DNA from 3 places in the Roseovarius sp. CAU 1744 genome. Region 3 is predicted to be linked to each of the others. Evidence: riboswitches for the same ligand, from Rfam matches in the RefSeq annotation. Region 3 holds a riboswitch; each other region holds the start of a gene.
What was found. A riboswitch is a leader RNA that binds a small molecule or an ion and turns the genes downstream of it on or off. The one in region 3 is predicted to bind cobalamin.
Positions count from the first base shown of each region.

Region 1: linked by a shared signal. The riboswitch ahead of AAFO92_RS19955 (DUF1636 domain-containing protein) and the one ahead of AAFO92_RS00115 (CbtB domain-containing protein) in region 3 are both predicted to bind cobalamin.
Region 2: linked by a shared signal. The riboswitch ahead of AAFO92_RS17295 (hypothetical protein) and the one ahead of AAFO92_RS00115 (CbtB domain-containing protein) in region 3 are both predicted to bind cobalamin.

Region 1 covers NZ_JBDOQV010000011.1:42,803-51,235, forward strand. The annotation lists gene AAFO92_RS19935 (hypothetical protein) at 1-337, opposite strand, end outside; gene parE (DNA topoisomerase IV subunit B) at 471-2,429, shown strand; gene AAFO92_RS19945 (hypothetical protein) at 2,426-3,145, shown strand; gene cobO (cob(I)yrinic acid a,c-diamide adenosyltransferase) at 3,398-4,018, opposite strand; cobalamin riboswitch at 4,056-4,278, shown strand; gene AAFO92_RS19955 (DUF1636 domain-containing protein) at 4,373-4,735, shown strand; gene cobW (cobalamin biosynthesis protein CobW) at 4,742-5,776, shown strand; gene cobN (cobaltochelatase subunit CobN) at 5,780-8,433, shown strand, end outside.
Region 2 covers NZ_JBDOQV010000008.1:199,086-207,518, forward strand. The annotation lists gene AAFO92_RS17290 (FAD-dependent oxidoreductase) at 1-2,237, shown strand, start outside; cobalamin riboswitch at 2,727-2,915, shown strand; gene AAFO92_RS17295 (hypothetical protein) at 3,021-3,284, shown strand; gene AAFO92_RS17300 (DUF1127 domain-containing protein) at 3,510-3,731, opposite strand; gene AAFO92_RS17305 (cupin domain-containing protein) at 4,109-4,507, shown strand; gene AAFO92_RS17310 (peptidoglycan-binding domain-containing protein) at 4,594-5,109, opposite strand; gene AAFO92_RS17315 (2Fe-2S iron-sulfur cluster-binding protein) at 5,488-5,811, shown strand; gene AAFO92_RS17320 (VCBS repeat-containing protein) at 5,814-6,617, shown strand; gene purD (phosphoribosylamine--glycine ligase) at 6,710-7,972, opposite strand; gene xseA (exodeoxyribonuclease VII large subunit) at 8,074-8,433, shown strand, end outside.
Region 3 covers NZ_JBDOQV010000001.1:15,927-19,811, forward strand. The annotation lists gene AAFO92_RS00095 (recombinase family protein) at 1-70, opposite strand, end outside; gene AAFO92_RS00100 (DUF2924 domain-containing protein) at 25-441, opposite strand; gene AAFO92_RS00105 (DUF3489 domain-containing protein) at 441-659, opposite strand; gene AAFO92_RS00110 (DUF1636 family protein) at 1,189-1,521, shown strand; cobalamin riboswitch at 1,667-1,883, shown strand; gene AAFO92_RS00115 (CbtB domain-containing protein) at 1,917-2,087, shown strand; gene AAFO92_RS00120 (CbtA family protein) at 2,092-2,790, shown strand; gene AAFO92_RS00125 (hypothetical protein) at 2,857-3,360, shown strand.

The sequences.
Region 1 (8,433 bases), on a different contig from region 3:
CGCCAATTGCACCGGGATCATCGTGTGACCGGTGGTCACGATGGATACGAAACCCGTCAACAAATCCGCTTCCGGAGGCAAGGCTGAAGCGCAGGGTGAAACCGTCCCCCGTAATCAAGGCGGAATCGTTGTTGTTGTCGCGAATACCGCGCATGTTCGTTCCGGCTGGATAGGTGATCCCCGTCAACGGCTGCGCGATGGCGCCGAAAGCGTCCATTCGGCTCTGCAACCCCAGAAGGCCCGGCACATCGGCAGCGAAAAACCTTCCCATCAAAGGGCGCAATATCCAGACTGCCTTTAGCGAGGTTGAGGTTTGGGCAGCGTTCGCGGCCAGCACGACCGGCCCGATCCACAGGATGGTATGCCGCCGGTCGATTGATATTCCGGGCCAACTTCTGTTCAAAGCCGCTTTTCCAGCGCGCCATGCTCTGCCATAATGTCCGCCAATCAAGAAAACAAAGAGCAGCGGTATGAACGATCTCCTTTCCGGGCAGCCCGATCCGAACGATTACGACGCCCATTCAATCGAGGTGCTCGAAGGGCTGGAACCGGTCCGCAAGCGCCCCGGCATGTATATCGGCGGTACCGATGAGCGCGCGCTGCACCACCTTGTGGCCGAGGTTCTGGACAACTCGATGGACGAGGCCGTGGCTGGCCACGCCAATCGGATCGAGGTCGAGCTGCATGACGACTACGCGATCACCATTCGCGACAATGGCCGCGGCATCCCGATCGACCCGCACCCGAAATTCCCCGACAAATCCGCTTTGGAGGTCATCCTCTGCACCCTTCACGCAGGCGGCAAGTTCTCAGGCAAAGCCTACCAGACCTCGGGGGGCTTGCACGGGGTCGGCGCCTCGGTCGTCAACGCGCTCAGCGATTCGATGGTGGTGCAGGTCGCACGCAACAAGGAACTGTACGAACAACGGTTTTCACGCGGCATCCCCCTTGGCCCGGTCGAGAAGGTCGGCCAGGCGCCCAACCGCCGCGGCACCACCGTCACCTTCCACGCGGACGAGGAGATCTTTGGCCACCACCGGTTCAAACCCGCGCGGCTGTTCAAATCCATCCGTTCCAAGGCCTATCTCTTCTCGGGCGTCGAAATCCGCTGGAAATCGGCGATTCAGGACGGCGACACCCCGACCGAGGCCACGTTCCACTTCCCCGGCGGGCTTTCCGATTACCTGCGCGAGTCGATGAACGGCGCCTCGACCTATGCCGAGAACCCCTTTGCCGGCACGGTCGATTTCCAGGAGCGTTTCCAGACCCCCGGCAAGGTCGAATGGGCGATCAACTGGACCCCTTCCCGCGACGGCTTCCTGCAAAGCTACTGTAATACAGTGCCCACGCCCGAGGGCGGCACCCATGTGGCGGGCTTCTGGGCCGCGATCCTCAAGGGGATCAAGGCTTATGGCGAGCTGGTCAATAACCGCAAGGCGGCCCAGATCACCCGCGATGACCTGATGGCGGGCGGCTGCGCGCTGGTCTCCTGTTTCATCCGCGAGCCGGAATTCGTGGGCCAGACCAAGGACCGCCTCGCCACGACCGAGGCGCAGCGGCTGGTTGAAAATTCCGTCCGTGACCATTTCGACAACTGGCTGGCGGCCGACACCAAATCCGCCGGCGCGATCCTCGATTTCCTCGTGCTCAGGGCCGAGGAACGCCTGCGCCGCCGCGCCGAAAAGGAAACCCAACGCAAATCCGCCACCAAGAAACTCCGCCTGCCCGGCAAGCTGACCGATTGTTCGTCAAAAGACCGCGAGGGCACGGAACTGTTCATTGTCGAGGGGGACTCGGCGGGCGGCTCCGGCAAGGGCGCACGCAACCGCGAAACGCAAGCCCTCTTGCCGCTCAAGGGCAAGATCCTGAACGTGCTTGGGGCGGCCAGCTCGAAACTGGGCTCGAATGCCGAGATTTCCGACCTTTGCGAAAGCCTCGGCTGCGGCATGGGCACGCGATTCAACATCGACGATCTGCGGTATGAGAAGATCATCATCATGACCGACGCCGACGTGGACGGCGCCCATATCGCCTCGTTGCTGATGACCTTCTTCTACACCCAGATGCGCCCGCTGATCGACGCAGGCCATCTCTACCTCGCCTGCCCGCCGCTTTACCGGCTGACGCAGGGGGCGAAACGCGTCTACGTCGCCAACGACGCGGAAAAAGACGCGCTGCTGGAAAAGGGCCTGGGCGGAAAGGGCAAGATCGATGTGCAGCGCTTCAAGGGTCTGGGCGAGATGGACGCCAAGGACCTCAAGGAAACCACGATGGACCCCAAGACCCGCAAACTGATCCGCGTGACCATCGACGAGGACGAACCGGGCGAGACCTCAGACCTCGTCGAACGCCTCATGGGCAAGAAGCCGGAATTGCGGTTCCAGTATATCCAGGAAAACGCGCGGTTCGTGGAGGAGTTGGATGTTTGAGTGAAAACAATTGGCTCAACAAACTCTTAAAGCTAATCGCTTTTGTTCCGCCAATTAGCATTGCATATGCGTTTGTGTTCGAGTGGGCTTTCTTCGCGACACTCAATGCCAACTTTGCTTATACATTTTCTGTATCAGACTTGGTTAGGAGCGCGTTGTTCTTTTCGGCTCCTGTCATCTTGTTAGTGGTCATTCTAGCGCTATTGGCCGCTGGGATTAGAAATCCTGCCCCGGGGAAAAAATATGAGACTCGCTCAAGATTCGACTGGCTTTTCTTGATATCGGGTCCGCTGTTGTTGATAAGCTGGGCGTATGGTGATCTGCCAATGAGCGTAGCCTTTGCTGGCGGTTTGACGGTTTTGTTCGGCTTTTTGGACTTCGTCATTAGTCGTTTCATAGAAGCGCAGGAGACATTTGAAATTCGCGTTCTTCTTAGAATAAGCAGACTTCTGTGTTCTGTTACGATTATTGTTTTCTTTGCTGGAGTCGTCAGTGTCCCAATCACATTCGCAATGAGTTCTCAATTGGGAGCATTTGTAGCGATCAAGCGAGATGCCGCACCTGAAGTACTCGCCTTGAACAACGGGAAATCTGCAGCATTAATGTTGCGAAACTTAGAGCGCGGCCCAGTGGTTTATAATCCCAATACAGGTAACGTGTTGCAGGTACCGTGGGAAAGCGTGGCGGCGATAACATTCCTAGGTCGTGAAGAATAGCAAGCGTAATTTGTGTGCTAGCACGCACCACTTCCCACCTAAAGGACATCGCCTGACCGCGGGCGGAAGCGAAGCGCCCGCCGTCGCGCCAGAGACGCGCCACGGGCGGGGTGATAGCTTCACCGCAGTTTCTTCACTTCGATCAATCGCCGCCGCGTGGGGGCGCGCCGGCGATCGCGCGGCGGCCTGCGGCCTTGATTCCGCGCGGAAGCCCGAACTTGACAAGGTGTAAGGTATGCCCGGCGTGAAATCTCAGAATTCCACGCCCTTCTGTGCCTTGATGCCGGCCCGGAACGGGTGTTTGACCACCGCCATTTCGGTGACCAGATCGGCGATCTCGATCAGTTTCTCATTGGCGTTCCGGCCGGTCAGGACCACATGGGTCATCTCGGGCTTCTCGGTGCTCAGGAAGTCCACGATCTCGTCGATATCCAGGTATTCATAGCGGATGGCGATGTTGATTTCATCCAGCAACACCATGCGGTTTTCGGGATTACGGATCAACTCCTTGGCCTTTTCCCAGCCCTTGCGGGCGGCGGCGATATCGCGGGATTTGTCCTGGGTTTCCCAGGTGAACCCCTCGCCCATCGCGTAGAACTGGCAGAGATCGCTGAAATGCGCCTCGATCAGCGTGCGCTCGCCGGTCTGCCACGCGCCCTTGATGAACTGCACCACCGCCGAGGGCATCCCGTGCGCGATGCAGCGCAGGATCATCCCGAACCCCGAGGAAGACTTGCCCTTCCCGGGCCCGGTATGGACGATGATCAACCCCTTCTCATCGGTCTTGTCCGCCATCAGCTTGTCGCGCGCGGCCTTTTTCTTGGCCATTTTCGCCGCGTGGCGGGCTTCGTCGTCGGTATCGGCATCTGACATGGCGTATCCTTTGCTTGACAAAACGGGGCGCAATGCCGCAGGTGAGGCACGTGCTGGTTTCTGTCTTAGGACAGACGAAGAGGGAATGCGATAGGCCAGGCGACCTTTGCAAGGTCAAAGCCGAACCGCAGCCGCCCCCGCGACCGTGACCGGAGAGGGTGCCCAACCACTGGCCCGCAAGCTGGGAAGGTGGGCAACCCGATGGGCCGATGGCCCGGAATCCGCAAGCCGGGAAACCTGCCAGCGCAAGTGATGTGACGGGCGAACGGGGTGTGTCGCGACCGGCTGTTGGACGACCTGACGTGGTGTCCCTGCTGGCCTATTCCCCATTCGCCACAAGATGAAAGGGATAAGATGGCCGAGGTTGTCGTGACGATCTGCACCACCTGCCGCGCGGGCCAGCCGACCGATGACGAGGGGCCGCGCCCCGGTTCGCGCCTCTATCAGGCGCTGTCGGGCGAGGAACTGCCCGAGGGTGTGCGCCTGCGCCCGGTCGAGTGCCTGTCGGCCTGCAAGCGCGGCTGTTCGATGATCGTGGCCGGCGGACCGGACCGCTGGACCTACATCTATGGCGACATGGACCCGGACCTGCACGTGCCACAGATCGTGGACGGCATCCGCGCCTATGCCGGCACCGAAGACGGCCTTGTTCCCTGGCGTGAGCGCCCCGAAGTCTTTCGCAAGCAATCCATCGCCCGTATCCCCCCGCAGGAGTAAGCCCCCATGTCCGATCTCACGAAAATTCCTGTCACCATCGTCACCGGCTTTCTCGGCTCGGGCAAGACGACGCTTATTCGCCACCTGATGCAGAACCCGCAGGGCAAGCGCCTGGCGGTGCTGGTCAACGAGTTCGGCACCGCCGGCGTGGATGGTGATATCCTCAAGACCTGCGCCGACGAGAACTGCCCGGCGGAAAATATCGTCGAGCTGGCAAATGGCTGCATCTGCTGCACCGTGGCCGATGATTTCATCCCGACGATCGAGGCGCTGATGGCGCTGCCGGAAACCCCCGATCATATCCTGATCGAAACCTCCGGTCTGGCCCTGCCGAAACCGCTCCTGAAGGCGTTCGACTGGCCCGCGATCCGCTCGCGCATCACGGTGGACGGCGTGATTGCCCTGGCCGATGCCGAGGCCGTCGCCGCGGGACGTTTCGCGCCCGACGAGGATGCCGTTCAGGCGCAGCGCGAAGCGGATGACAGCCTGGACCACGAAACGCCACTGTCTGAGGTGTTCGAGGATCAGATCGCCTGCGCTGATATCGTGCTTCTGTCCAAGGCCGACCTGGCCGGGGAAGAAGGCCTGGCCAGGGCCCGCGCCGTGATCGAGGCCGAAACCCCGCGCAGCCTGCCAACGATCCCGATGACCGACGGTATCATAGACCCGCGCGTGGTGCTGGGGCTGGGCGCCGCCGCCGAGGATGACCTGGACGCCCGTCCCTCGCACCATGACGGACATGACGACCACGAGCATGACGATTTCGAAAGCGTCGTGATCGAACTGGGCGAGGTCGAGGATGCCGAAGCGCTGAAGGCGTCGATCATCCGGTTGGCGCGCGAACAGAACATCCTGCGGGTCAAGGGCTATGTCGCGGTCAGGGACAAGCCGATGCGCCTGCTGGTCCAGGCCGTCAGCGAACGGCTGCGCGCCCAGTTCGACCAGCCCTGGGGCGACACGCCGCGCCGTTCGCAACTGGTGGTGATCGCCGAGCATGACGATATCAATCCCGATGCCATTCGCGCGGTCCTGGCCGCCTGATCCATGCATGTCGTCTTTCGCGAAAGCCACGGGTTAGAGGAGACCGACACCCCCCGGGACCTGGGCCAGAGCCCGGCGGATCTGGTGGTGCTGTCTTTCTCCGACAGCGACCTGGGGGCTTTCGCGGCAGGCTGGCATCGGGCCGCCGGCAAGCTGCCCACGCTGCGCCTGGCAAATCTAGTGGCGCTGAAACATCCCCTGTCGGTCGACACCTATGCCGAACAGACGCTCAGCGGTGCCAAGGCGGTTCTGGTGCGGTTGATCGGCGGCGAAAGCTATTGGCCCTACGGGCTGGCAACGCTTCAGGACATGGCCCGCCGGCAAGGGATCGCGCTGGCGATCCTGCCTGCGGATGGCCAGCCCGATGAGCGGTTGGATGCGCTGTCGACCCTGCCGGTATCGACCCTGCGGCGGCTGCAGACGTTGTGCGACACCGGCGGTGCGGTGGCCGCCCAGGCCGCGCTGGCGCAACTGTCGCTGGCCGCGGGGCTCTATGCCGGGCCGGTGGCCGGGGCCAAGACCGTGCCCGAGGCCGGGTTCTATGCGCCCGGTCTGGGTGTCGTCGCCGCCCCGGAACAAACCGGCCGGCCGCTGGTGCTGGTCAGCTTCTACCGGTCGTACCTGACGGCGGCGGACACCGACGCTGTCGACGCGCTGATCGACGCACTGCGATCACAGGGATTCGACGCTTTTGGTATCTTTGCGCCCAGCCTCAAGGCGCCGTCCTGCACCGGCTGGCTGCGCGACCAGATCGCGGCGCTTGCACCGGCGGCAATCGTGAATGCGACGGCGTTTTCGGCCAAGGCGGGCGACGGGCACCCCTCACCTCTGGATATTGCCGGCTGCCCGGTCTTTCAGGTCGCTCTTTCGACCGCACGCAGAAAGGAATGGGCCGCGGCGGAACGCGGCCTGTCCCCCGCCGATCTGGCGATGCACGTGGTACTGCCCGAGGTCGACGGGCGGCTGTTTGCCGGGGTCGTCAGCTTCAAACAACCGGACAAACGCGATCCGGATCTGGAATATAGCCGCTTTGCCCACCGGGCGGACGCGGCGCGGGTCGCTGCCGTGGCCCACAGGGTGGCGGCGTGGCACCGCCTGTCCAAGCTTGGCAATGGCGATAAACGGCTGGCGCTGGTGCTGTCGACCTATCCCGGCAAGACCTATCAGTTGGCCCATGCGGTCGGGCTGGATGCGCTGGCCTCAACTTCGGCCCTCTCGGACGAGCTGGCGCGGGCGGGATATGACATTGAACCCGTGCCGGAACTTGGCCATCGCCTGACGAAAGAGGCCCTAACGTGGCCCCTGCGGGAATATCAGGCGGCACTGGCCAGCCTGCCCGAAACCCTGCGCGAAGACCTCGCCGCCGCCTGGGGCGACCCCGAGGCCGATCCGATGATCCGCGACGGGGCTTTCCATTTCCCGGCGATCCGTTCCGGCAAGACGCTGATCGCCCTGCAACCCGAGCGCGGCAATGTGAAGACGCGCGACGACGATTACCATGACCTGTCGCGCACGCCCCGCCACGGTTATGTCGCCTTCTACCTCTGGCTGCGACAACAGGCGGATGCGCTGATCCACATGGGCGCACATGGCACGCTGGAATGGCTGCCGGGCAAGTCGGTGGCGCTGTCGGAGGATTGCTGGCCCGAGGCGCTGATCGACGCGCTGCCGGTGGTCTACCCGTTCATCGTCAACGATCCGGGCGAGGCCGCGCAGGCCAAGCGGCGCATCGGCGCCGCCACCCTGGGCCACCTGCCACCGCCGCTGGCGCAGACCAGCCTGCCCGAGGGCATGGGCCGTCTGGAAAGCCTGCTGGATGAATATTCCACCGCCGACGGTCTGGACCCGGGCCGCCGTGACCGCCTGATCGCCGACATACGGACAGAAGCACAGGCCAGCGGGGTCGAGGCCGATCTGGGCCTGCAAAGTGATGCCTGTGCCGCCGAGGCGATCACCCGCATCGACCGCTTTGTCTGTGATATCAAGGAAAGCCAGTATGGCGAGGGGCTGCATGTGCTGGGCACCGGCGATTGCGGCGCCGCAGAGATTGCGGGCATCACCACCGCGCTGGCCGGGCGGTTCGTGGCCCCCGGCCCCTCGGGTTCGCCCTTCCGGGGGCGCGCCGACGTGCTGCCCACCGGGCGCAACCTCTTTACCACCGACCCCCGCGCCGTGCCTTCGCGCGCCGCCCATGCGCAGGGCGTGAAACTGGCCGAAGAGCTATTGCGCAAGCATCTGCAGGATCATGGTGACTGGCCGCAGGGGCTGGTCGTCGACCTCTGGGGCTCGGCTACGATGCGCACGGCGGGCGAGGAATTCGCCATGGCCCTGCACCTGGCGGGCCTTGCACCGACATGGGATGACGGCTCGGAACGGGTGAGCGGTTTCGAAGTGATCCCGCTTGCGCTGCTGGGTCGCCCGCGCATCGACGTGACCCTGCGGGTTTCGGGCCTTTTCCGCGACGTGTTTCCCGGCCTGGCGCAGATGTTCGAAGCGGCAGCGGCGGCCCTGGCCGAACGCGACGAGGCCGCGCCGGACAACCCCTACCTGTCGGTCGCCCCCCGCGTCTTTGGCCCCCGGCCCGGCCAGTACGGGCTGAACATGACCGAAACGCTGGAGGATTATTCCGAGGCTGGCCGGACAGCCGCGGGCGAGGC
Region 2 (8,433 bases), on a different contig from region 3:
GCATGGCGCAGACGCAGGCGCGCATGGATGAATACATGCTCTATGCGTCGACCGCCGAGACCTGCGACGTGAAATACGAATGGCTGACCCCCGACCAGATCAAGGAGCGCTGGCCGCTGATCGAGACCTCGGACCTGAAGGGCGCGATCTACCATACCGAGGACGGCTATATTAACCCCGCCGACGTGACCCAGGCGATGGCCAAGGGCGCGCGTCAGCGCGGCGTGATGATCGAACGCAAATGGCAGGCAGATGCGTTCCACTGGAACGGCACCCATTGGGAAGTCACCTGTTCGAAAATGGTCGAAAAGGGCGGCAACCTCGTGCCCTCGGACGAGCAGGTGGTGATCACCGCCGAACATGTCGTGACTGCATCGGGCAACCACGCGCAGCGCACTGCCAAGATGCTGGGCATCAAGATGCCCGCGATCCCGGTCGAGCACACGTTCATCGTCATGGACAAGGATCCCGAACTGGTCAAATGGCGCGAGGCGGGCAATCCCGAACACCCCGTTGTGCGCGACGCCGATAACGAATCCTATGCGCGCGAGGAGCGCGGCGGCTGGATTCTGGGCATCTACGAGCACGGCGCGCCTGCGCGTTTTGAATACGGCGTGCCGGACAGTTTCCGCGCCGACCTGTTCCCGCTCGATCTGGACCGGATCGCCGAGCAATACATGGCGATGGCCGAACGCGTGCCGTCCTGCGCCGACTCGGGCCTGAAGGACGATTTCAACGGCCCGATCTGCTATACCCCAGATGGCAACCCGCTGGTTGGTCCGGCGCCGGGCCTGCGCAACATGTGGCTGGCCGAGGGCTTCAGCTTTGGTATCACCGCTGCGGGCGGCACCGGCTATTACCTAGCGCAGATGATGGTCGAGGGCGAAGCCGAGATCGACATGGCCTCGCTGGATCCCAAACGCTACAGCAGCAACTGGATGACCACCGAGTTTGCCGCGCGCAAGAACGAAGAGTGCTACGAGCACGTCTACATCCTGCACCACCCCGACGAAGAGCGCGAAGCCTGCCGGCCGCTGCGGACCGTTCCCGCCTATGACCGCCAGAAGGCCCGCGGTGCGCAATTCGGCTGGGTCAACGGCTGGGAACGCCCGAACTATTTCGGCCCGCTGGACGCGCCGGACAATTTCGACAAGGAAAGCCGCAGCTTCCGCCGTGGCGGGTGGTGGCAATATGCCGTCGAAGAAGCCAAAGCGATCCGCGAAGGCGTTGGCCTGATCGACGCGTCGGCCTTCACCAAGCATGTCGTCAAAGGCCCGGGTGCGACCCAGTTCCTGGATTGGTTCACCTGCAACAAGTTGCCCAAGGTCGGTCGCATCAACCTGACCTACGCGCTGACCTCGCACGGGACCACCCGCACCGAATACACCATCGTCCGCAATGGCGAGAACAACTACTACGTCGTCTCTGCCGGTGCCTGGACCGAGTATGACGCCGACTACCTGCGCAAGGCGGCCGAGGACAAGATGGAAGAGTTCGGGTATATCGAGATCCAGGACGTGACCACGCAATGGGGCGTCTTCGCCATCGCCGGACCCAAGTCGCGTGACGTTCTGAAAGAGGTCATCAAGGACGCCGATCCCGCGACAGCGCTGTCCAACAAGCGTTTCCCGTGGCTGTCGGCGCGTCAGATCGAACTGGGCATGTGCCCGGTCAACGCAATCCGTGTGGCCTATACCGGTGAGCTGGGCTGGGAATTGCACCACCCCATCGAAATGCAGAATTACCTGTTCGACCTGCTGGAAAAAGCCGGTGAGAAGCACGGCATGAAGCTGGTCGGTGCCCGCGCCCAGAACTGGCTGCGTCAGGAGAAATCCTATCGCGCCTTTGGCACCGAGCTGGGCCGTGACGCGACCCCGCTCGAGGCTGACCTGCCGCGTTTCGTCGATCTCGACAAGGATTTCCACGGCAAGGACAAGCTGGTCGAAACAGGCGTGCGCGCGAAATGCTGCACGCTGCTGATCGACGGGCCGGACGATGCCGACCCGTGGGGCCGTGAGGCGCTGTATACCCCCGAAGGCACCCGCGTGGGGCGCCTGACCTCGGGCGGCTACTCGGTGCATTTCGGCAAATCCATCGGCATGGGCTATGTCACCCCCGATCTGGCGGTCGAGGGCACCAAGCTGCAGGTCAAGATGCAGGACAGGCTGTGGGATGCGGTTGTCACCTGTGACAGCCCCTACGATCCGAAGAACGAAGTCATCCGCATCGACGGCTAGGATTTTCGGATATCCGCGATCAAGATCGGGGCGGGGCCGTCTGAGCTCGCCCGCCCGCCGCTGACGCCGGCATCGGCTGATCGGGAGGCGCCCGCAAGACGGCGTGGCCGCCGTGAGGGTCATCCACGCTCTGCGAATCAATGACGGGTCAATTACCTGGCGTAACGTGTTGGGAATAAACAGATGTGGCCGGGCAAGACACGACCCGGCCACGACCTGTTGGACTTTTCATATTGGGCGATGCGCAACGGGAGGAGATGTCGCGAACCGCCGAAACCTCGGGCCGATCACGATGGGAGGAGGTATCGCTTTTGACCTTTGGTGACCCCAGAATGCCGCAATGCAGCGTGACCGCAAGGCAAACTTGCTGCAACTGCAAAACAAACGGCGTGCGGCGGCTGGAATGCATGGAATTTGAGACGGCTGATACTTCTTTAGGCAGAAAATTTTGCCGTGGCCAAAAACCTCTTGTCTCGTTGCATGTTCCCGGCCACAATCAGGGTCCAAGGTGCCGTCGGTCAGGGCGGAGAATTGGGAAGCCGGTGTGATTCCGGCGCTGCCCCCGCAACGGTAAGGATGGGGGATGCTGCAACAGCCACTGGGCCTTGAAGGTCTGGGAAGGTGCCGCATCCGCAACCCCGCCAAGCCCGGAAACCAGCCTTGGACAAACGTCAAACCGCGGGGGGCGGTGGGGACGGTTGCCGCGGCGCCTGGCGTGCCTGCAATCATCCCGGTCTCTCTCTGCCCCATCCGGCCCGGGGTGCGGCCGGGGAGAAGATAAAGATGAGCATTTCCCGTATCCTCGATGGGCTCGAAGTCATCGACGCAACCGGCGCGGACGCGCTTCAGGCCGCGCGTCTGGGGTTCTTGGAATGGGCATTTTGTGCCCGTGACGGCGGGACTCCGCAGGCGGCACGCGCCGCGTTGGGCAGCCGTGCCGTGCAGAACGCCAGCAGTGACGCCGCGCGCGCCTTCGTGAGCTTTCTCCAAGAGGCGACGCAACCCCTGACGCCACGCCCCCGGCGGCGCACACGCCTGTTGCACTGACATTGCATCGGAAAAATTAAAACGGCGGCGCCCAGGGAGGAGAAGGCACCGCCGTTTCGATCTGCGTATGGCCCCAGGGAGGAGGAGAAAAGGACCATCCGCAATTCCGTTTGGGCCAGTGGCCCGGATTTTTGTCGGCAGCGGCACCTCGAGGGGAGGTGGTGCCGCTGCCGCTGGTCAGATGCCCGATAAGGGGGAGGAGAGGGGCATCCGATCTCTTTGCGCTCAGGCGCGTGTGCCGTAGACCGCTTCGCTGGCCGCGGCGATAATGCCCGAGCGGGACAGGCCCAGATCGGCCAGTTCATTGTTGCCCAGCTTGGACAGTTCGGCGACAGTGCGCCGATAGGCACGGTAATCCGCGATACGGGTCATCAACGCGTAAACAGCAGCGCTGATCTCGATCTGCAGTGCGCTCGTGGCGCCGTGTTTTTCAGTTGCAAATGCCATTGTCAGGCTCCTTGCGTCATCATCATCATTCTGCGCTGGTCAATTACGAGCGCCGTTTCGTTGAGGCCTAGATACGCCGATGCTGCGGATGCACAACCCCTGGCGCAGCAATGCTGCTATGCAGCATGTGCATGGCAGAAATATCGTTAACCTAATGAAATAATGAAGATTTATGGTTAACAGGTGCTTCAGCGTTGGTTGTGAAAAATGGCTATCCATGGAAACGGACGTTACGTCAGAAAATATCGCCCGCGTCGCGACATGACCGACGAAACACGTCGCGCAGCACTTCGCAGCAACTCCTCGCCCGGTGATTGCCCGCGTTCGGCCCGTCGAATAAGCTGGGGCGCAGAACACGTTGACCAGAAAGTTCTGCCATGGATATTTTCGAAGCCGGAACACGCGCACCTTCAGACGGGGGGCACGATTATTTCACCGGTCAGGTACGGATTGAACCGGTGCATTCCGCACCAGAGCCCGCCCGGTTGCGCGCAGTGATCGTCACATTCCAGCCCGCTGCGCGCACCGCCTGGCACACCCATCCCCTGGGGCAGACTTTGCATGTTCTGTCGGGGCTCGGATGGGCGCAGAGCTGGGGCGGCCCGATTCGCGAGATCCGCCCTGGCGACACCGTCTGGTTCGCGCCGGGTGAGAAACACTGGCACGGCGCCGCGGCCGATCAGCCGATGACCCATCTGGCGATGCAGGAGGCGCAGGATGGCTCTGTGGTTACGTGGCTGGAAAAGGTCAGCGACACGCAATACCTGGCAAGATAGCGCGAGGCGCTAAGCCTGCGATCGGTGGTCGCGTAGCGACGCCATGCGCTCTGTGGCTGGTTTGGCGGATTGCGGGTGGGTGCCGGCTATCTGGGCCTTTCGATCGCGATCAGACCCAGTGTACGGGCGGCGGTTATCGACAACACCGCGCTATCCAGCCCCTGACGCGCCTGATAGGCGCGGATGGCGGCCCGGGTTCGGGCGTCCATCTGGCCGGTGATTGCGCCGCGATACAGGTCGCGCGCTCCGAGCGCCCGCTGCAACGTGGCGATGAATTCCGGGGTCAGCTGATCGGCGCAGGGGGTCTCGAACCAGGTTTCCCGGCGTTCACGAACGATCGCCTGTCGGGATTCGGTTCTGTAGACGGCCGGTTGGGCGATGCTGCCGTCGCTGCGCCGCTCGGCTGGTTGGACGAGAACCTGTTCGGTGACCGTCTCCACGACCGCAGGCGATACGTCCTTGCCCCAGCAGGTGCCGGGTGCCGCGCCGGGCGGCGCGGTTGCCGTGGTCTCCTGCAATTCAGGTTCGGGGCCGGTCGGGCCGGCATCGCAGCCCGCGACAACGCAGACCACCAGCAGCAGGCAGGGCAGGGGTCGGATCATGTGCTCGGGCCTCTGAGCCTTGTTTTCCAACAGTCTACCGGTTTGTGCCGACGGGGGAAAGCGCAGTCTCGGTCCCGGGCATGCGGGGCCAGCGCGATTGACAGGGATCCCGGTTGTCGCCGTTTCGTGAACGGCTGTAGCAATATGCCCCTGAGACCCTTGCACGCCGCGCTGCACGATCCTTGCCTTTTTCGGCCCGGTAGGCAGCGCGCATGTGGTGCATCTGGCAGCGATGCTGCGCAGAGATGGTGAGAACAAAGGCAGAATGGCTGGATTTTGTCGCAACTCTTTTCTACGAAGGTCGCAAATGGGGCTGGCGGAAGCTATTTGGCTTGGCTAGGAACCGCTGAGCAGAATTTGTGAAGGGAGTGCGTTCGCATGGCGAAAATCACATATATCGAGCATAACGGCACCGAGCATGTCGTTGACGTCGCCAACGGTCTGACCGTCATGGAAGGCGCGCGCGATAACAACATTCCCGGCATCGAGGCAGATTGCGGCGGCGCCTGTGCCTGTTCTACGTGCCATGTCTATGTGGTCGAAGACTGGGTCGAGAAGCTGCCACCCAAGGACGACATGGAAGAAGACATGTTGGATTTCGCCTATGAACCCGACGCCAACCGCTCTCGCCTGACCTGCCAGATCAAGGTGACCGACGCGCTTGACGGGCTGGTGGTGCAGATGCCCGAAAAGCAGATCTGAATTTGAGCGGGGCGCGGCGTTACCGGTTGCGCCCCTGGCGCCGCTCCGCCCGCCGCGCCGTGCTGCTGTCGTGCTTTTGGCTGATGTTGCCAGGAGCAAACCCAGCGGCTGCGCAAGAGATTACCGCCGCGCGGTATGTCAGCCCGACGGATGAATACCCGCATGGCGCCCTGGGCGATGATCTGGAATGGGGCGCGGTTCAGATCACGATCTCGCGAGAAGCGGGAAGTGAGGGCGGCCTGTTCCACGGCAGAGCCGACCTGACCTACGAGATCAAGGCACCCGCCAATATGGTGTTCGAGGATACCAGCCCGCGGCTCTGGGATGTCGATGGCGATGAGCTTCCCGAGGTGGTCACGGTGCTCAGTCACCGGGATTTCGGGGCGCAGCTCGCCGTGATCGGCTTTCGTGACGGCAGCTTCAGCTACATCGCGGCGACACCCGTGATCGGCACGCGGTTTCGCTGGCTGGCGCCGGTCGGGGCGGCAGATTTGGACGGCGATGGGCATATCGAACTGGCCTACGTGCTGACGCCCCACCTGTCAAAGACGCTGCATGTCTGGCGCTACCGCGATGGTGAGTTCAACCTGGTTGCGCAGCAGCCTGGCCTGACCAATCACAAGATCGGCTGGGATCATATCCCGGGCGGTATCCGTGACTGCGGCGATGTTGCCGAAATCGTGACGGCCACTGCCGACTGGTCGCGGATCGTGGCATCAACCTTGTCGGACGGGATGATCCGCACCCGTGACATTGCCGCCTATTCCGGGCCAGACAGCCTGAACGCTGCGCTGAATTGCCGTTGAGCTTCATCGTTCCTGAAATACTCCGGGGAGCGCGAGGGGCAGCGCCCCTCGCCACTGTCGGATTGCGCAAGCAATTCGAAACCCGGCAATGATCAGAGCGCGCGCCAGCCGATATCGCGGCGGCAGAATCCTTCAGGCCAGTCAATGCGGTCGACCGTTGCATAGGCGCGTTCTGCCGCCTCCGCCAATGTATCTCCGCGCGCCGTGACATTCAGCACCCGCCCGCCGTTGGCCACGATCTGACCGTCCTTGCGGGCGGTTCCCGCGTGAAAGACCATGTTGAAACTGTCCTCGGGGATCGCCTCCAGCCCGTTGATGGCCGAACCCTTCGCGTAACTGCCCGGATATCCGCTGGCTGCCATCACGACGGTCAGCGCATGATCGTCGGCCCAGGTCAACTGTGCCTCGTTCAGCCGGGCTTCGGCGGCGGCCTGGAGCAGGTCCAGTACCTGGGCGCCCAGGCGCATCATCAGCACCTGGCATTCAGGATCGCCGAAGCGCACGTTGTACTCGATCAGCTTGGGCTGTCCGTCCTTCACCATCAGCCCGGCAAAGAGAATGCCCTGGAACGGGGTGCCGCGGCGTGACATCTCGGCCAGCGACGGCTTGATGATCTCGTTCAGCGCCCTGTCGGTCACCGCATCGCTCATCACCGGCGCGGGGCTGTAGGCCCCCATCCCGCCGGTATTGGGGCCGGTATCGCCTTCGCCCACGCGCTTGTGATCCTGCGCGGTGCCCATCGGCAGCGCCGTTTCGCCGTCACACAGGACAAAGAATGACGCCTCCTCGCCGTCGAGATATTCTTCGATCACCACCTCGGCCCCGGCACCGCCAAAGGCGCCGCCGAACATGTCGTCAATCGCGGCGAGGGCTTCGTCCGTTGTCATCGCGACGATGACGCCCTTGCCCGCCGCCAGGCCATCGGCCTTGATCACGATCGGCGCGCCCTGGCTGCGCACATAGTCGCGCGCCGGACCGGCGTCGGTAAACCGGGCGTAGGCGGCAGTGGGCGCGCCCGAGGCATCACAGATTTCCTTGGTGAAGCTCTTGCTGGCCTCCAGTTGCGCGGCGGCCTGTGACGGGCCGAACACCAGGAAACCGGCGGCGCGCAGATCGTCCGCGACCCCGGCAGCCAGCGGCGCCTCGGGCCCGACAATCACGAAGTCGATGGCGTTTTCCTCGGCAAAGGCCACCACGGCAGCGCCGCTCATGATATCCAGATCGGCGCAATCGGCGATATCCGCGATCCCGGCATTGCCCGGCGCCACGATCAGCCGGTCGCATTTGGGGTTCTGCATCACCGCCCAGGCCAGCCCGTGTTCGCGCCCGCCACTGCCCAGGATCAGAATATTCATGCGTGCCTCCCGCTTCGGTGATCGGGGTCTGAATAGGCGGCGCGCGGGGCAGAGGCAAGCGGGCACTTTTCTTTGCCCGTGGGATCGGTCATTGATGGGGCATGTCTGAGCTGATTGACGATCCGCAGCCGGGGCGGAACCTGCCCGAATATACCGTGTCGGAAATCTCCGGCGAGGTGAAGCGCACGCTCGAAGGCACCTTTGGTCGGGTACGGGTCAGGGGTGAGGTTGGCCGCGTGTTCAGGGCCCGGTCAGGGCATCTCTACTTTGATGTCAAGGACGACAAGAACGTTCTCGCCTGCACCACGTGGAAGGGCCAGATATCATCGCTGTCAGTCGTTCCCGAAGAAGGGCTGGAGGTGGTCGTGACCGGCCGGTTGACCTCGTTCGGGGCGCAGTCCAAATACAATCTGAACGTCGACGAGGTCGCGGTGGCCGGGCAGGGCGCGCTGATGGCGCTC
Region 3 (3,885 bases):
TATAGATGGCGCAACGTATCCGCTTCATGCCGAACGCTTGTTCAGGCCAAAGAACCGCGGCCCGCTCCATTCGGCGCCCGTGATACGTTTGGCAATGGCGCTGAGAGAGGAATAGCGCTGACCATCCATCTCAAAGCCATCTGCGATGACTTGGACCCGGTAGCTCCGCCCGTTCCATTGTCGAACGAGCTGCGTGCCGTGTGTGAGTGCCTGGGTGGGCACTAGCGTTGACTTTGTTCCCGCTCGCAATTGTCGCCGGATCGCCCCGGAATGCCCACCCAACTTCTTGCACTGCAATTCAAAGCTCAGGGCTTTGCGCAAAAACCGCGATGACAGACGCGAAGCTGGCGTGGCGCCTGTCAGGGCAATCCAGGCTGTCAAGCACTTAGTGTGTTCCCAGGTTTCGATGTCCTGGACACTGGCATCCAACAGTGCCGACATCAGGCGCGCTCAGTTGTTTGTGCCCGATACACTGGCCCATTTGGTGAGGGCACGCAGGTCAAAACCAATCCTTGTTTACGCAGCCGTGAGATCTCTGCGCGAACCGTGCGTGGCTGCCAGTTGAATTTATTTTGGATCGTACTGATGGAAACGCCGGATTTGCGGCTCACGAGTTTCAGGAGCTGTGTGCGTTTGGTTTGAGGGTTCTTGTTGGTCATTTCTATCTCCAGTTTGCAACTGCGAACAACCCGCAGTCTTCTACTGAGACAGGCCCGGGAAACCGGGCAAAGTTACAGAAGGACCCCTCCTAACCGTCCATCCCACACATGCTCGCGGTGCAAAGGAAGTCCAGTCCAAATGTGCGGAAACGATATTAAGCAGATATTGTCGACTGCTGCAGCAAAGGTCCGGTGAGAGCCCAACTCGGCAATCGGGATTTTACGCTGCGAGCGCGCGCAGCACGAAAGTCGCTGCGTTCGCTCGGTTCATGACGCTGCGCGGCAGCGGAGACACTTGCCATCCATCCCGGACACGACAAAGATTTTAAGGCTAGGCTAGGGTCGCAGGACACAGCGAGCATTCGCGACGGCTAAGGGAACTTGCTCTGGCGAACATGCTGATCGCCCACATATGGACTTTTCCCAATGCATCGCGTCAAAATGAATCGAGTTTCGAAGTCAAGCTAGTAAGTGACCAGCGGATATTGAATCTCAAAGAGGATCGTTCAATCAAGGATCTGCCCGGCGCATGCCCCAACCAACAGTTACTTTATGCAGAACCTGCCGCGACGCTGACCCCGCACTGTTTGATCAAGTCGCCTCAATGCTGGAGACGTCGGAGGTGAAGGCAAGATTGCAGCAGGTGGACTGCATGTCCGGTTGCCTGCGTCCACAGACGTTGGCTGTACGACAGGACGGCAAGACCGCATATCTATTCGGTGAGATTTCTGCTCTAGATCTGCCAAACATCTTGACGTTCATCCGTATGTATCGAGACAGCCCAGACGGCAACTTTGCCGATGTACGGCCATTGGGAAAGCTGCGATTCAAGGCCATTGCCCGCATTCCGGCAGATTTGTAGTAACCCGCCCGCGACACACCGGGAGAAGCTCCAGCGATAGAGTTTAGTTTGTCGAATTCTAAAGGCAGCGACAAAATTCCATTGAACATGGCGCTGCTGAACTCTTGTACGGCGGTTTCGTACTTGACCAGCCATTGCCTTTTGAGACAGGAATAACCAATACGGTGTTCAAAAGTGCCTAAGCACTGGAACTGAAACGGGAATGAGGACGGTGGACCAAATCGCGGCACCGAAGCCTCAACCGCCCCCGCGACTGTGAGCGGCGAGCGACCTTCCAATACCACTGGCGTAAGGGCGCCGGGAAGGGGGAAGACCGCAGCGACCCGCGAGTCAGGAGACCGGCCGTGTAATAAACGCAATTTGCGCCGTCGGGTGTGACGGCAAGGAGAACTAAAATGACAACAAAAGCGATTAAGGCATCCGCTGTACGCTCAAATATGCTGCCGGCAGTGTTTGCCCTTATACTGGGTCTCGGTATTATCACAGTGACCGGCCATGTTCAGGCTTCTGGCCTGCATGACGCTGCTCACGATGTGCGCCACGCAACTGGCTTCCCCTGCCACTAAGGCCATGTTCAGTCGTATTCTGACCAGCGCGCTGTTCGCTGGTGCTGCAGCGGGGCTGATTGCCGCCCTGCTGCAGCTGAATTTCGTGCAGCCCGTACTTCTCCACGCCGAACTTTATGAGGGCGGCGAATTGGTGCATTTTGGCGCTGATCCCGTGACCGCGCACCCCGATTTGCCCGGCATGTTCGCTGAGCCGATGCGCGACGGCCTGAGCATCATCTTCACGATGTTGACTTACACCGGCTATGCTCTGGTCCTGGTGGCACTGATGTCGATGGCCGAGCGCCGGGGGCATGAGATCAACGGCCGCACAGGCCTGCTGTGGGGTTTGGCTGGCTTTGTCGCATTTCACTTTGCACCTGGTTTGTCGCTGGCTCCGGAAGTGCCCGGCGTGGCCGCAGCCGATGTCGCTACACGCCAAATATGGTGGACGTTCACTGTCGCTACGGCAGGCGTGGCCATGTGGCTGATTGCCTTTGGCGGCAATCTGATGAGCTATCTGGCCGCCGCAGGACTGTTATTGGCACCACATATCATCGGTGCACCTGAGCCCGACAGCTTCGCCGGTCCGGTTCCAACCGAGATCGGGGCGCTATTTGCGGCCCGGGCCTTTGGCATCGGCATGGCCGCCTGGGTACTGCTGGGCAGTTTTGCCGGCTACTTCTGGCAGGTGGAAGGCAAACGCGCGGCTGCTGCGGCCTGATCTCTTGTTCAATTGCGCCCCCGCCGGCCGCACCGGTGGGGGCTTTCAATTTTCAAGGAGGACAAGATGTCCCGTTCTCTCGCCCTCTTTGCCATCGGACTGATCTTTGGTGGTGGCGGCGGCTTTGTGATCGCCGCCGGCAGCGGTACCACCTTTGACGGCCATGACCACACTGACCCGGCGCAACATGACGGCACTACAGAGATGGCAGCCCATAAGCACTCCGCTGCCACTAACCTGCCAGCCGACAGCGATACCCCCAGTGTGGCGATCCAGATGATTAAGGATCCGATGACGGGCTGGAACCTGCGTGTAACGCCGCATAACTTTCGCTTTGCACCGGAAAACGCCTCCTCTGCAGACATGCGCGGAGAAGGTCACGCGCATGTCTATATCAACGGCGAAAAGCTGGGGCGCCTTTATGCCAATTGGATACACCTTCCATCGCTGCCGGAAGGCGATGTTGAGGTAAAAGTCTCCCTCAATGGCAACAGCCACAGCCCGCTAATGGTTGAAGGCGTGCCGGTTGAGGCCAAGCTGATCGTTCAAGCAGACGATGACGGCTCCTGAGCGGCATTTCATATCCAGATCGAACATCATTTGCAGGGGCCACGCGGCCCCAGCATTGCGTGATGTTCGCAGACCGGATTTGACCCTGCTACATCCAGACTTATGTGCGATCCTTACCCGTATCTCGACGGTCTAGCCTGGTTGCGGAGAAAGTGCGTTCTTGGTTCAAGGGAATCGACGCGCGCGAATGACCGGATTGGCGACTCAGCTGCAACGCAACGATGGGTGTGCCGCTCCTGCTAGTGGTTGCTGCGCCAGCAATAGCTGCGCGAGCAAAAGCCGGTTCGTCCGCTCCTTCTCCGTTCGGTGCAGATGAAGTGGACGGCTGCGCAATCCGAACCCGGCCATTGGTGCATCAAGCGGCGAAGCATCATGTAGAGCCCATAGGAGAAGTGTCCAAATCTTGCTGCGTGCGCACGCAGCACGAAAATCGCTGCGACCGTATCATTCTCAGCGCCTCTGTGCGGCGTGAAGAACGGCCATTCGTTAGGAATGCAGCGAAGTTGAAGACGGCAGGTACGAAAA